2 regions of the Undibacterium sp. TJN25 genome follow, and region 1 is predicted to be linked to the other one. Evidence: predicted binding sites of a transcription regulator. Region 1 holds the regulator's gene; the other holds the start of a gene.

Region 1 (8,111 bases):
GGTGGGCATCAATCGTCCAAACATTTTTTTCTCGCTGAAAATAGAACATTCTAAAACATACACTTTGCGGAGCTTGCTTGCCAAAGACAGCACGGCTCCCGGAAAACTGCTACTACGGCAAATGCCGCACTTTATTCATTATCGCCATATACCGACAAGGAGCCGGTGTAATTATCAAACTTGGTGTACTCGCCCAGGAAGGTCAGGCGCACGCTGCCGATCGGGCCGTTACGCTGCTTGCCGATGATAATCTCGGCGGTTCCCTTGTCCGGCGAATCGGGGTTGTACACCTGGTCGCGGTAGATGAACAGGATGACGTCGGCATCCTGTTCGATCGCGCCGGATTCGCGCAGATCGGACATCACGGGGCGCTTGTTCGGCCGCTGCTCCAGCGAACGGTTCAGCTGCGACAGTGCGATCACCGGGCATTGCAATTCCTTGGCCAGGCCTTTCAGGTTCCGTGAAATTTCGGAGATCTCAGTTGCCCGGTTTTCGCCGGCAGAGTTACCGGACATCAGCTGCAAGTAATCGATGATGATCAGACCAAGCTTGCCGCACTGGCGAGACAGGCGGCGCGAACGCGCGCGCAACTCAATGGAACTGAGCGCCGGCGTTTCATCGATGTACAACTGCGCGTCGTTCATCTTCTGGATCGCATGCGTCAGGCGCGGCCAGTCTTCATCGATCAGGCGGCCGGTACGCAGCCGGTGCTGGTCCAGGCGACCTACTGAGCCCAGCATACGCATCGCCAGCTGGGCGCCGCCCATTTCCATCGAAAAGACGGCAACCGGCAAGCCGCTGTCGATGGCGACGTTTTCACCGATATTGATGGAGAATGCGGTCTTGCCCATTGAGGGGCGTCCGGCAACGATGATAAGGTCGCCGGGCTGCAGGCCGGACGTCATGCGGTCCAGGTCGTTAAAGCCCGTAGGCACGCCGGTAATGTCGCTGGTGTGGTCGCGGTTGTAGAGTTCATCGATGCGCTCCACCACCTGCGTCAGCAGCGGCTGGATCGCGGTAAAGCCCTGCGCGCCGCGCGCGCCCTCTTCCGCGATCGCGAAGATCTTGGATTCCGCATCGTCCAGCATCTGCTTGACTTCCTTGCCCTGCGGATTGAACGCATTGCCGGCAATTTCATCGGCCACGGTAATCAGCTTGCGCAGCACGCCGCGGTCGCGCACGATTTCTGCATAGCGGCGGATATTGGCCGCCGAAGGCGTGTTCTGCGCCAGCGCATTCAGGTAGCTCAGGCCGCCTGCGTCGTCGGCCTTGCCGATGCCTGTAAGCGCTTCAAATACGGTGATTACGTCGGCGGGTTTGGAGCTGTTGATCAGCTTGACCATGCACGCAAAGATGATGCGGTGATCGTAGCGGTAAAAATCATCTTCCCGGATGAAATCCGCGATCCTGTCCCACGCGGCGTTATCCAGCAGCAAACCGCCAAGCACTGACTGCTCTGCTTCTATGGAATGCGGGGGTACGCGGATGGAATCGAGTTGCGGATCGGAAGGAGCTTTCATGGCGCGCATTATACCTGCTAATTCAATTTGAAAAGAACTCGACGCAGAGGCAAAATGCCCCTTTGTATCGAATAAAGCACAACGCCCCGGGCATCCGGATAATCATCCAAATTATTTTAAAAATAAATTAGCAACCAGGCAAGCTGCCAACTCAATGCACCGGCCATATCAAGTATAAAAATGACACAGACGCACACAAAAAAAGCCGGGCGAACCCGGCTTTTTTTCAGCAATGACGCTACGTATTAAGCGTGCTCGCCTACTACGGAAACAGTCACTTCAACCACTACGTCTGTATGCAGAGCAACAGAAACAGGATGATCGCCAGTAGTTTTCAGTGGACCCATAGGCATACGGATCTGTGATTTTTCAACTGCGAAACCTTGTTTGGTCAGGGCCTCAGCGATATCGTGGTTAGTCACGGAACCGAACAAACGGCCGTCAACACCGGATTTTTGAGAAATCTGAACGGTCAGACCGCTCAGTTTTTCGCCTTGTTTTTCAGCGGCTGCCAATTTTTCGGCGGCTGCTTTTTCCAGGTCTGCGCGTTTTGCTTCGAATTCAGCAATCGCTGCAGCAGTCGCACGGCGAGCCATGCGTTGCGGGATCAGGAAGTTGCGAGCGTAGCCGTCTTTTACACGAACTACATCACCCAGGTTGCCGAGATTAACGACTTTATCAATCAGAATAACTTGCATATTTTTCTCCTAAACGTTCAGCCGTCAATTACGCTGTGTGCAGATCAGTGTATGGCAGCAACGCGAGGTAGCGTGCGCGCTTGATTGCTGTGTCAACTTGACGTTGATACAGGGCTTTAGTACCTGTCAGACGTGCTGGCATGATTTTGCCGTTTTCTTGCACGAAGTCTTTCAGTGTGTCGATGTCTTTGTAATCAACTTGTTCTACGTGTGCAGCGGTGAAGCGGCAGAATTTTTTACGCTTGAACAGTGGATTTTGTTGCTGACGCTTTTGTTTCAGCTTGCTTTTATCAAATTTTTTACCGAATGCCATTTTTGGCTCCTAATCAGGTGGTAGCTTCGAATTCAACGATGTGAAATACGAGGCTTTTGCTATTGCGGTTCTTGCGCGACAAAAAACCCGTGAATGCCATGACGACGCCCAACTCTATGTCCATGAATCGTTTTGAGATTTCACCCGCAGCTATTGCGGATATTTCAAATTCGACCAGGCGGCTGGTGTTGGCCTCCATCTGCTGCGAGCTATGCATCAATATTGCTGAAGCTATCGGAATTCCGGCCGGCGTATAACGCAACACACCTTTTTCCGCAATACTGGCAACGACTCTAAGCTGGTTCACTGATTTCTGTTGCGTCCTCTAACAGGTCAAATACGAATGAATTAAGCTGCAGGCGCTTCAACGCGTGAAGTCTTGGCAGCATCTTCCTTCTGTACTGCTTTCATCATTGGCGAAGGAGCTGTTTCAGCTTTTTTCATTTTTACTGTGAGGTGGCGCAGAACGGCATCATTGAATTTGAATGCTGTTTCCAACTCAAGCAAAGTCTCAGCGTCGCACTCGATGTTCATGCAAACATAGTGAGCTTTCGCCAGCTTCTGGATCATGTAGGCGAGTTGACGGCGGCCCCAGTCTTCCACACGGTGAACTTGACCGTTGCGGGCTGTAACGCTGGCTTTGTAGCGTTCGATCATTGCAGGCACTTGCTCGCTTTGATCCGGGTGTACGATAAATACGATTTCATAATGACGCATATATTCTCCTTGTGGACAATAAAATAGCCCGCCTCGGCGTCAAGACGAGTGCGGGAAGAGGAAAGCCCACGACTATACCCGGTTTTGCCAAATTGTTCAATAGTTTCAGCCACTTGTTCCCTTTACCTCCGGGCGGATCGCGGCAGCGGCCATTTCAGTTCATCGGCCCGGCCGTCTTTTTCGTAGTTTCTGTGCTTTTTTCAGAATTTTCACAGCCAAGGCTTGCGTTTATAACTATATTTTGCGCTATACTGTACAAAAATACAGGCTGAGCATATAAGCAGCCTGTATTTATGTACACCAGCCCAGTCAGCCCTACATCAGAGAAACCACATGCTAAAACTTACTGCACGCCAGGAACAGATATTGACGCTGATCAAGGACGCCATCCAGAACACCGGCTTCCCACCCACCCGTGCCGAGATCGCCAATGAGCTGGGCTTTCGCTCCACCAATGCAGCGGAAGAGCATCTGCAGGCGCTGGCGCGCAAGGGGGCAATAGACATAGCCCCAGGTACATCGCGCGGCATACGCCTGCGCGAATCGGCGCACGACAGCAGCCGCACGTCAGGGATGCAATTGGCACTGCCCCACCCCGCGCTGATGCAGCTGAGCCTGCCGCTGATAGGCCGCGTTGCCGCCGGCTCGCCGATACTGGCGGAAGAACACGTGGACAAAACCTACGCGGTAGACCCGGCGATGTTTTCCGCAACGCCGGATTACCTGCTGAAGGTGCGAGGCATGTCGATGCGCGACGCCGGCATCCTGGATGGCGATTTGCTGGCGGTAAAAAAATCCGACCAGGCCAAGAACGGCCAGATCGTGGTCGCCCGCCTGGGTGAAGATGTTACCGTCAAACGCTACAAGCGTACCGGCTCCATTATTGAACTGCTGGCGGAAAATCCGGATTATCCGAACATCAAGGTCGGCGAGCAGGACGAGGATTTTTCACTGGAAGGCCTTGCCGTTGGCCTGGTGAGGGCGTGGACCTAAATCCGCCGCCATAGGTAGCCCGGAAAGAGCGCAGCGCAATCCGGGAGAACTTCATAAAAACGGTGAACAAACATCACTAATTTAAGCTCTGGCCCATCCAGACAGCAAAGCCAAGAAGGTCAATCGCACATGCCGACTAGCCTCCAATAAAAAAAACGCCCCGATTTTTATTCGGGGCGTTTTTGCATGAGACGAAGTTCTTAGTGCTTTACAACACCGGTATCTACCTGGCCGTCGGTCTTGGCAGCAGCCGCTGCGACCGGCACCTCCTCTTCCACCAGCTCTACCGGCTGACGCTCCAGCGCAATTTCCAGGACCTTGTCTATCCAGCGCACCGGGATGATTTCCAGTTTGTTTTTGACGTTGTCCGGAATCTCGGCCAGATCCTTGGCATTTTCTTCCGGAATCAGCACGGTCTTGATGCCGCCGCGATGAGCTGCCAGCAGCTTCTCTTTCAGGCCGCCGATAGGCAGGACTTCGCCGCGCAAGGTGATCTCACCCGTCATTGCCACGTCTGCGCGCACAGGGATGCCCGTGAACACCGATACCAGCGCCGTTGTCATCGCAATACCTGCCGATGGACCGTCTTTCGGCGTCGCGCCTTCCGGCACGTGGATATGGATATCGCTCTTCTCAAACACCTCAGCCTTGATGCCCAGACGCTTGGCGCGGCTGCGGACAACGGTGCGGGCCGCTTCGATCGACTCCTTCATGACGTCGCCCAGGGTACCGGTGCGTATGACGCCGCCTTTACCCGGCATCGACACAGCCTCGATCGTCAGCAGATCGCCGCCAACTTCAGTCCACGCCAGACCAACTACCTGGCCAACCTGGTTGTCCTTGACTGCCACGCCGAAATCATAACGGCGCACGCCCAGGAATTTATCCAGGTTTTTGGAACTGATGATCGCTTTCTTATCGCTTTTCTTCAGCAGCAGCATCTTGACGACTTTGCGGCAGATCTTGGAGATTTCACGCTCCAGCGAACGCACACCGGCTTCCCGCGTGTAGTAACGGATGATGTCGCGCAATGCACCTTCCGAAACGCTGATCTCTTCTTCCTTCAAACCATTGTTCTTGATTTGCTTCGGCAGCAGATAACGTTGCGCAATGCTGGTTTTTTCATCTTCGGTGTAACCCGACAAACGTATTACTTCCATCCTGTCCAGCAAAGCCGGCGGGATGTTGTATGAGTTGGACGTCGCCACGAACATCACATCGGACAGATCGAAATCCACCTCGATATAGTGGTCTGAGAAAGTGTGGTTCTGCTCAGGATCCAGCACCTCCAGCAAAGCGGACGAAGGATCGCCACGGAAATCGGCGCCCATCTTGTCTACTTCATCCAGCAGGAACAAAGGATTACGCACGCCTACCTTGGACAGGCTTTGCAAAATCTTGCCGGGCATGGAACCGATATAGGTGCGGCGGTGACCACGAATCTCGGCCTCGTCGCGAACGCCACCCAATGCCATGCGTACGAACTTGCGGTTCGTGGCGCGGGCAATGGACTGGCCCAGCGATGTCTTGCCGACGCCGGGAGGACCTACCAGACACAGGATAGGCGCCTTCAGCTTGTCCACGCGCTGTTGCACGGCAAGATATTCCAGGATGCGTTCTTTAACCTTATCCAGACCATAGTGGTCATCTTCCAACACCTTCTCGGCATTGGTCAGGTCATTATTGACCTTGGATTTTTTCTTCCACGGCAAATTGACGATGGTGTCGATGTAATTGCGCACGACGGTTGCTTCCGCAGACATCGGCGACATCATCTTCAGTTTCTTCAGTTCATTCTGAGCCTTGTCGCGCGCCTCTTTAGGCATCTTGGCAGCGATAATTTTCTTCTCCAGCTCGTCAATGTCGGCACCTTCTTCGCCTTCACCAAGTTCTTTCTGGATAGCCTTGACCTGCTCGTTCAGGTAGTACTCGCGCTGGGACTTTTCCATCTGGCGCTTGACGCGGCCACGGATGCGTTTTTCCACTTGCAGGATATCAAGCTCACCTTCCAACTGGCCGAGCAGATGCTCCAGGCGCTTGGCGACACTGAAAATCTCCAGGATGACCTGCTTCTGCTCCAGTTTCAGCGGCAGATGCGCCGCGATGGTGTCGGCTAGGCGGCCGGCGTCGTCGATTCCAGCCAGGGAAGCCAAAATTTCAGGCGGGATTTTTTTGTTCAGTTTGACGTACTGGTCAAACTGCTGGACGATCGCGCGGCGCATGGCCTCAACCTCGGAATCGTCGCCCTCTTCCAGCGCAACCGGTGTCAGGTCCGCGATGAAATGGGATTCGGTTTCGGTGATCTTGTGGATGCGTGCACGCTGAGCGCCTTCTACCAGCACCTTGACGGTGCCGTCAGGCAATTTCAACATTTGCAAAATGTTGGCGATACAGCCGATTTCGTAGATATCGTCGGCAGAAGGCTCATCCTTGGCTGCGGCTTTTTGCGCTGCCAGCATGATACTCTTACCCTGGTCCATCGCAGCTTCCAGCGCCTTGATAGACTTGGGACGGCCAACGAAGAGCGGGATGACCATGTGCGGGAATACGACAACATCGCGTAACGGCAACAAGGGCAATTCGGTTTGTTCAGTGATTGTAGTAGTTGTCATGGCGCACCTTATTCAAAATTTCTATTCGTAGATTGGCGCACTAGGCGGAAACTCAAGCCCGTCATGCTAAAAAACAATAAAAAAAAGCCACACAGAGGCTTCTCCGGTAGCTTTTCGATTGAAGCTAGAAAATTTTTATGTGCTTAAATTGTACTGCGATTCCAGCAAACAGGGGGGACAAGCTTGCCATCCCCCTCAGTTTATTGAAAATCAGGATTTCCCACCCGAAACCTTCGGTTGTTCATGGTAGATAAGCAAGGGCTTGGCGCCATTGGTGATCATGTTTTCATCGATGACCACTTTGGCGACATTCTGCTGGCTTGGCAGTTCAAACATGATGTCCAGCAGCGCATGCTCCAGGATGGAACGCAGGCCGCGGGCGCCGGTTTTGCGCGCTATCGCTTTTTTGGCAATCGCGTGCAGTGCGGCCGGACGGATTTCCAGTTCCGAGCCTTCCATTTCCAGCAATTTGGAATATTGCTTGAGCAATGCATTTTTCGGCTCGATCAGGATCTGGATCAGCGCAGCCTCGTCCAGCTCATTGAGCGTGGCGATAACAGGCAAACGGCCTACCAGTTCAGGGATCAGGCCGAACTTGATCAGATCTTGCGGCTCTGCATCCTGCATGATCTCGCTGGCGCTCTTTTCTGTCGAACTCTTCACGCTGGCCGAAAAGCCGATGCTGCTGCGCTCCGAGCGGTCTGAAATGATCTTGGCAAGGCCATCAAACGCGCCGCCGCAGATAAACATGATATTGGTCGTGTCGATCTGGATGAAATCCTGGTTCGGATGCTTGCGTCCACCCTGTGGCGGCACGGAAGCCATCGTACCTTCGATCAGCTTCAGCAAGGCCTGCTGCACGCCTTCGCCGGAAACGTCGCGGGTGATCGACGGATTGTCCGATTTACGGGAAATCTTGTCGATTTCATCAATATAGACAATGCCTTTTTGTGCACGCTCCACTTCATAATTGCAATTTTGCAACAATTTCTGAATGATGTTTTCAACGTCCTCGCCCACATAGCCGGCTTCGGTCAATGTTGTTGCATCGGCAATAACAAAAGGCACATTCAGCATGCGGGCCAGTGTTTGCGCCAGCAAAGTCTTACCGGAACCTGTAGGACCTACCAGCAAGATATTGCTCTTGGCCAGTTCTACGTCGTCTTTTTTACCGAGGTGCTTCAGGCGTTTGTAGTGGTTGTATACCGCTACCGCCAGGATGCGCTTGGCCGTTGGCTGGCCGATCACATACTGATCC
Region 2 (8,111 bases), on a different contig from region 1:
ACTGCGTCGAATATCCGGAGGAGGTTCAGATCGAGCCGGTCAAAAGAGATCATTTTTACAGTTCCAAGCAATGAATAAGCCAACAATTGTCCACACAAGCTTACAGCATTTCATCCATTTTCTTCATGGAAAGTGCCAGGACTCTGCTGTTTCTCACCAGCACAAAGCCCTGGTCGGCAAGTCCCGGGAGGCCGGGGAAAGGTGAATTGAATTTTGTGCATATCTGTCTTGCAGAAAGGTCGCTTTCCATCTGAAAAGTCTCATGCAAAAATCCTGTCCAGGGTCGTAAAAAATCTCGATAAGAGTGGATGGTGTTCTTTTTTATATGCATTGCCTGCAATGATTTAGCCGCCCTGAAAAAAGCGACGATTGCTGGACAGCGCAATACCAGCCTGCTTCTTGAGAAAGAGAATCATGAATCAACGGGAAGAGATGGATGTGAGCGCGGCAGTCGACCAAGCGATTCGGGGGAGGCGGGCCGTTCGGTGTTTTCTGGATATTCCTGTGGAAAAAGAGCTGGTCGCCGAGATCCTGGATGTTGCGCGGGCAGCGCCGAGTAATTCGAATATCCAGCCCTGGCGCGTGTACATCGTTGCTGGGGAAGCCAAGAAAAAATTGAGTGAGGAAATTCTCGATGCGCATTGCTGCCGCGCTGCCGAGCACACTGCGTCGTACAAGCATTTTCCGGACACCCTTGCGCAAGAATTTTCTTGCAGGCGCGAGGATTTCGCTTCGAGATACTACGAAAGCCTGGGTATCTGCCGCACAGACCAGGCAGCGCGCGACGCACAAACCGGGAGGAATTACCAGTTTTTCGGGGCACCGGTCGGTTTTATTTTTACGATGAATAGCGCCCTTGAACGCGGCAGCTGGCTTGATTATGGAATATTTTTGCAGAGCGTGATGATCGCCGCAAAGGCGCGCGGCCTGGATACCTGTCCCCAAATTTCCTTTGCAAAGTATCACTCCATCATCCGCAGGCACTTGCATATTCCCCTGCACGAAGTCGTCGTGTGCGGTATGTCAATGGGCTATGGCGACCCCGCTGCGCCGGTAAATTCGCTCAGGCTTCCACGCGAAGAACTTGGATCTTTCACATCCTTTTTCGGGTTCGACGGGGATTAGGGCCGTAATGAGGGCGATTAATAGATATGTTATGGAGAATGCAGTGAACAAACGTGATGAACTTATAAAACGCAGCATAGGTTTTCTCGCCGAGGTCAAGGACATGACGGCCGGCATCGATGTCGAGCAGTGGCTGAACAAGACCTATGGACCGGGCAGCAGTCTGTATGACGAGCTTGCCGTCTTGATCAAGGCTGGTGTTGAAGAGGGGTGGGCTGCGAACATCGAAATCAATGGTCAACGCTACCGGCGCAGCAGAATTTGCGAACCAGCTGCAGAAACGTTTTATTTCAGCGTTACAGCGGTCTATATGGACAGCCGCGAACCTGGTGAATCTTTTTCAGGCATAGCGAAAACATTCCGCGGCGACTACCATGCCCACCCTTATGGGGAATTGAACATGGTTATTCCCATTACGAAGGGAGCCATGCTTGCCGGCCCCAGCGGCTGGTGCGAAGCCGGGTGGACAGCGCCTGCGCCGGGCAGCCACCATTATCCGGAAGTGAAGGGTGGGGCACTGATTGCGCTCTTTTTCCTGCCGGCAGGCCGTATCTCTTACGACATCCAGCCTCCCGCTGAATATTAGCGAGCGCAGGCCTGCTGATTACACAGAGAAGTAAGCAAGATCATAGAGGAGAAAACCATGGCAACGAACGACATTTTCAACGTAAAAATTCCTGACAGCAAGGTGGCACGCGAGGTGACGCAACTGATACGCGACACCGAAAGCGAACTGCTGTTTGCCCATTCTACCCGTGTCTATTATTGGGGCGCGCTGCTTGGAAAACGAAAGGGCTTGAGTTTTGATCCGGAGTTACTTTATGTTGCGGCGATGTTCCACGATCTCGGCCTGACTTCGGTTTACCGGGAAAGCCAGCTTCGCTTCGAAGTGGATGGCGCGAATGCCGCGCGTGACTTCCTGCGTAGCCATAAGATCTCCGAGGGAGACATAGAAAAAGTGTGGAACGCCGTCGCTCTCCATACGACGCCTGGCATACCGGAGCATATGCATTCGGAGATCGCCCTGCTGCAGGCCGGTGCGGGAATGGATGTGGCTGGACGCGGCTTTGAGCAGTTCACGGACGAACAGCGCGCAGCGGTAGTCACCGAATATCCTCGCGGGCCCGACTTTGCCCACAAAATGATTGATGCGTTTTATCACGGGATGGAACATCGGCCTCAGAGTACCTTTGGCACTTTCAACGATGATTTCCTTGCCTACAAGGATCAGAACTTCCAGCGGGTGAATCTCTGCAGCATCATCCTGAGCTCCCATTGGGAGCGATGAATTCTGTCTAATGCTGCAATTTAAAATATCTGAACCCCCACATCAAATGATCGGACTATAAAATATGGCTGGTGATAAAACCACGTTATCGAAAGAATTACCTGAAGTCGAGCAAATCATGATGAGCCGATTTGCCAATCGTTTCTATTTGAATCGCGAAGTCGATCTTGAGACCGTCACCGGCATTCTTGCTGCTGCGCGTTATGCGGGCACAGGTGCGAATGTACAGCCTTGGCGCGTCTATGCCGTGGCAGGAACGGCGAAAACAGGATTGGCAGACGCCATCACTGCCGCGCACGAAACTGCGCCCGGCGATCATTCATCCGAATATCACTACTTTCCGAATCCCTTGCCGGAGCCGTTCGTTTCACGCCGGCAGGAATTCGGTTCGGTCTTTTATGGCTCGCTGGGCATCTCACACGACGATGCCACCGCACGCGCGGCACAGACTGTGCGAAACTGCCGCTTCTTCGATGCGCCAGTGGGCCTGATCTTTACGATCGATCGGCGCCTTGAAAAAGGCAGCTGGCTTGATCTGGGTATGTTCATTCAGAACATTATGCTGTCGGCAAAAGCGCGAGGGCTGGACACCTGCACGCAGGAATTTTTTTCTCGCTACCATGCTGTTATCCGTGACAACCTGCCCCTGGCTCCGGAGGAGCTGGTGGTCTGCGGCATGTCCATGGGTTTTGGTGATCCGGATTGGGCGAAACGGCGCCCGCGCATGCCGAAAGCTTCCCTCGAACAATTCGCCTCGCTGCACGGCTTTTAAGTTTCACGGAGCGAGTTTCGTGAAAAGCTGTTGCACAGAATAATGTCACCTGTCCTGCTTTCCTGAAAGATGCCAATGCCCTGAGCGTCATCCTCTATGTCGTCGGACATGCCTAGAGGCTCAAGGTATTCGCGATCTTCGATTGTTGCGGATATGGGAACGATCTATTCTCATTTGCTATCTTTATCGAAAAGGGCGTCATGACTACACTGCAGTCATCGATGAGCACGACACGCCAGCCAGCAAAATTAAGCGGATAAGTGCACGACTCAACGAGGCCGGATGGATTGACACAATCTGCCGGCCTGTCGGAATGAATAGACGACGTAATGAGCTACTTATCTTATTTAACTATTTTGGAGAACGATCATGAAAGCAACCCAAGTTATCGCAGCAGCTGTTTTGGCACTGACAGGCGCAACAGCATTTGCCTCTGGTTATCAAGTCGGCGGTGAAGAATATGCCAGCTTCCCGATTCCCAATACTTTCAGCAAAACCGCTGCCAGCAGCAAAACCAAAGCGGAAGTGCGTGCGGAACTGGTCCAAGCCCGTGCGGAAGGCCAATTGATAGGTGGTGAAGAGTATGTCTCGACTGTCGGCAAAACAAGCAGCACCGTTAGCCGTGACGATGTCAAGGCGGAGGCAATCAAAGCCGCCAAAAATGGCAGCCACAATACTGAATACAGCTTCGGCGGCTAATGGCAGAAACCAGCTGCGGGACATGCCCGCAGCGTTAAGTGTCGGTTCAGTCTCATCCAGCATGCTCCTGGCCTCGTGGTCCGGAGCATTTTTTATTGTTTATTTTTTTGCCATGGCTACGACGGTGGCCGAGAAACCATTGCATCCGGGGCACTGCCAGCACGCATGCTGTGATTCGGGGATAATCCAGCTACTCTTTTAATAGCCTGGAAGGAAGACCATGAACGATATCTCCGTATTCCCTGTCACCGGGAAATGGCCCGCGCAACATCCTGAGCGGCTTCAACTGTATTCATTACCCACGCCCAACGGGATTAAGGTATCCGTGATGCTGGAGGAAATTGGCCTGGCATACGAGCCGCATCTGGTCAGTTTCGACAAGAACGACCAGATGTCCGCGGAATTCCTGTCGCTGAACCCGAACAATAAAATCCCCGCTATCCTGGATCCCAACGGTCTAGGCGGCAAGCCGCTGGCGCTGTTTGAGTCCGGCGCCATACTGCTGTACCTGGCCGAGAAAACCGGCCAGCTGATACCGCAAGATGCCGCTGGCCGCTATGAAACGATACAGTGGCTGATGTTCCAGATGGGCGGTATCGGCCCCATGTTCGGCCAAGTGGGGTTTTTCCATAAATTTGCGGGCAAGGAGTATGAGGACAAACGCCCGCGGGACCGTTACATCGGCGAAGCGAAGCGCCTGCTGAATGTGCTGGAGCAGCGCCTTAATGGACGCGACTGGATCATGGGTGAGCAGTACACCATCGCCGATATTGCGGTTTTCCCATGGGTGCGTACACTGGTCGGCTTCTACGAAGCCAGTGAATTGGTTGGCATGGAGAATTTCCCTAACGTAATGCGGGTGTATCAGGCATTCATGGCGCGGCCGGCTGTCATCACAGGGATAGATGTACCTAAGCGCGGGTAATTACCTGTTTTCAGGCTGACTGCGGGGGTGGAAAAGTAGGCCCGGGAGCGGTGCAACCTGTAAAAAATCTGCATGAAACAGAAAATGCCAATTTTTTTCATTTGGTGCTTGCATAAAGCACTGTTTTTTTATACAGTGTCGCCAGATGCAAAAAATTAGGGCGAAGCAGATTCGCTTATTTGATCGATTTATTTTAAATTGCATGGTCGACAAGTTTCCTCGATACGCCGTGCACCACACCTGAAAGAATTTATGGACGACAGAAAACCGGATAACTCTGAAAAAGGCAAGGCTTTAGCTGCTGCGCTGGCGCAAATTGAAAAGCAGTTTGGCAAGGGCTCGGTCATGCGCATGGCCGACGGCGCGGTTGTGGAGGAAGTGCAGGTTGTGTCTACTGGTTCTTTAGGACTGGATATTGCTCTAGGTGTGGGCGGTTTGCCGCGTGGTCGGGTTGTGGAAATTTACGGTCCTGAATCTTCCGGTAAAACGACGCTGACGCTGCAGGTGATTGCAGAAATGCAAAAACTGGGCGGCACCTGCGCATTTATCGATGCCGAACATGCGCTGGACGTGGGGTATGCGCAGAAGCTGGGTGTGAACTTGTCCGACTTGCTGATTTCCCAGCCTGACACTGGTGAGCAAGCGCTGGAAATTACGGATGCGCTGGTGCGTTCGGGCAGTGTTGACCTGGTGGTTATCGACTCTGTGGCGGCATTGACGCCGCGCGCCGAGATTGAAGGCGATATGGGCGATTCTTTGCCAGGCTTGCAGGCACGCCTGATGTCCCAGGCTTTGCGCAAGCTGACCGGCAGCATCAAGCGTACCAACACATTGGTGATCTTCATTAACCAGATCCGGATGAAGATCGGCGTGATGTTCGGCAGCCCGGAAACAACGACTGGCGGCAATGCATTGAAATTCTACGCGTCTGTGCGGCTGGATATTCGCCGCACCGGCTCCATCAAGGCCGGCGATGAAGTGATCGGCAATGAAACCAAGGTCAAGGTCGTCAAGAACAAGGTAGCACCTCCATTCAAGGAAGCGCATTTTGATATTCTGTATGGAGAAGGCACTTCCCGTGAAGGTGAAATTCTGGACTTGGGCGCCGATGCCAAGATCGTTGAAAAAGCGGGTGCGTGGTATAGCTATAACGGTGAAAAAATCGGCCAGGGCAAGGACAATGCACGTAACTTCCTGAAAGAGCACCCTGAGTTGGCTTATGAAATCGAAAACAAGGTTCGCGACGGCCTGGGCGTGCCTTTGTTACCGGAAAAAGTAAGCGCTTAAATCCTGTTTGGCTTAGGCCGCAAGCGATTTGCCTGCCTGATGCTACATTACCGTGCCGGCCATATCTGAGCGATATGGCCGGTTTTGGTTTTTGGGGCCGTAAATTTGATTTTATTTATCGTTAATCTAGGTGATTGATCCGGGAATATGGCCAAACTGCAGATCAGCCTGAAGGCGAGAGCCTTGCGATATCTGTCTATGCGGGAGCACAGCCGTATGGAGCTGGAGCGCAAGCTGTCTCGCTACGCAGAAGAGAAGGACGATATTCCGGCTTTGCTGGACATGCTGGAGGCTGCCAAATATTTGTCCGCGGAGCGTTTTTCCGATTCGCTGGTCAACCGGCGTTCGGCCCGATTCGGCAATAATCGTATTATCGCGGAACTGCAAAGTCATGGCTTGCCCGGAGAGGAAATCAGCCGGGTCAAGGTGGAGTTGGTTGAATCGGAGGCGGAGCGGGCCGTCGACACGCTGCACAGAAAATATCCGGTAGCACCTACCGAACACGTCGAGCGTGCAAAACAGGCAAGATTTTTACAGCAGCGGGGGTTTTCCAGCCGGGCAATACAGGCAGCCATGCGCGCTCCGCGTGAGGATGAAGAGGATTGATTTGTAGCGGAGTCTTGAAATCCCGGCAAATTTTCTATCAAAACTTAATCGCTACACATCGTTTTCTGCGGCGCAAAACGCGGAAAACTGACATCGCAGGTGAGTTGGCAGGCTAGCTGTGCTAAACTCCTATGGTTTTTTGCAGCGCCGCAAGAGCGGCTGTTATCGTAGAAACTGCGGTAACGACACGCAATTGTGGCTCTTTTATATTAATAGCCGCCTGCAGGCATCATGCCCTTATCACCATCCACATCCCGTCGTGCGTTAAAGCATACGCGCGCAATCACTATCGAGGCGTTTGCCCGTGACGACGGCTTGTGGGATCTTGACGCTCACATCACCGATACGAAAACCCGCGATATCAAACTCGCTTCGGGGATTCTTCCCACCGGCTCAGCCTTGCACGACCTTACCCTGCGCATCACCATCGATACCAGCTTCAATGTTGTCGATGCCGAGGCTGTGTCGGACGCCGTTCCCTATCCTGGTTTTTGCGACACGATAGGTCCGGATTATAAAAAGCTGATTGGTTTGAACTTGATGAAACAGTTCCGTCAGGGTGTTAAGGAAAGGATGTCTGGTATTCAGGGCTGCACGCATTTGTCGGAAATGGCGCAAGTATTGCCGACGGCTGCAGTGCAGGCTTTTGCCGGCGAAATTATTGATACGCGCGACGGGGCGAGCAGTTCAGAGCAAGCCAAGCAGCCGTTTCAGCTTGACCGTTGCCATGCGCTGCGCCTGGATGGGCCGGCGGTTGCGCAATATTACCCGCGGTGGGCGATTAAACCGTCCTCCGCAAATTAGTTAATTAGTCTAACTACGTTTGTTTTATTTTTACGATTAATTTTTATTATTACTACCTCAGTGTCTGAAGGGAACTCGTATGAAAATCCATGAGTATCAGGGTAAAGAAATCCTCCGCAAATTCGGAGTGACAGTACCGCGCGGTATTCCATGTCTGTCCGTTGATGAAGCGGTCAAAGCAGCAGAGACGCTAGGCGGCCCGGTATGGGTTGTCAAAGCCCAGATCCATGCGGGCGGTCGCGGTAAAGGCGGCGGCGTTAAAGTGGCAAAGTCCCTGGAACAAGTCCGTGAATACGCCAATGCGATTCTTGGCATGCAGCTGGTAACCCATCAGACTAGCCCTGAAGGCCAGAAAGTACGCCGCCTGCTGATCGAAGAAGGCGCGGACATCAAAAAAGAACTGTACGTCAGTATGGTGACCGACCGTGTAAGCCAGCGCGTGGTCCTGATGGCCTCCAGCGAAGGCGGCATGGACATTGAGGAAGTGGCTGAGAAGCACCCTGAGCTGATCCACCAGATTGCGATCGACCCGACTGCTGGCCTGCAAGACGGCGAAGCCGACGACATCGCTCGTAAAATTGGCGTACCTGAAGCCTCCATCGTCG

Evidence for each region. Region 1 encodes LexA, which represses DNA repair genes until DNA is damaged. Its sites were predicted from a motif close to ACTGTATNNNNATACAGT; they were not measured.
Region 2: the regulator LexA is predicted to act here: its motif matches at 4,929-4,946, upstream of recA (recombinase RecA).

What each region holds. Positions count from the first base shown of each region.
Region 1 is NZ_JBMPPM010000002.1:473,265-481,375, reverse strand. It holds gene ACO0LO_RS05910 (DUF47 domain-containing protein) at 1-24, opposite strand, end outside; gene ACO0LO_RS05905 (replicative DNA helicase) at 132-1,520, opposite strand; gene rplI (50S ribosomal protein L9) at 1,766-2,218, opposite strand; gene rpsR (30S ribosomal protein S18) at 2,247-2,531, opposite strand; gene priB (primosomal replication protein N) at 2,545-2,838, opposite strand; gene rpsF (30S ribosomal protein S6) at 2,880-3,248, opposite strand; gene lexA (transcriptional repressor LexA) at 3,582-4,241, shown strand; gene lon (endopeptidase La) at 4,442-6,853, opposite strand; gene clpX (ATP-dependent Clp protease ATP-binding subunit ClpX) at 7,064-8,111, opposite strand, start outside.
Region 2 is NZ_JBMPPM010000004.1:207,851-215,961, reverse strand. It holds gene ACO0LO_RS11140 (LysR substrate-binding domain-containing protein) at 1-53, opposite strand, end outside; gene ACO0LO_RS11135 (nitroreductase) at 415-1,125, shown strand; gene ACO0LO_RS11130 (DUF4863 family protein) at 1,157-1,711, shown strand; gene ACO0LO_RS11125 (HD domain-containing protein) at 1,769-2,413, shown strand; gene ACO0LO_RS11120 (nitroreductase) at 2,478-3,185, shown strand; gene ACO0LO_RS11115 (DUF4148 domain-containing protein) at 3,555-3,884, shown strand; gene ACO0LO_RS11110 (glutathione binding-like protein) at 4,105-4,809, shown strand; gene recA (recombinase RecA) at 5,062-6,096, shown strand; gene recX (recombination regulator RecX) at 6,244-6,702, shown strand; gene ACO0LO_RS11095 (DUF2889 domain-containing protein) at 6,934-7,506, shown strand; gene sucC (ADP-forming succinate--CoA ligase subunit beta) at 7,571-8,111, shown strand, end outside.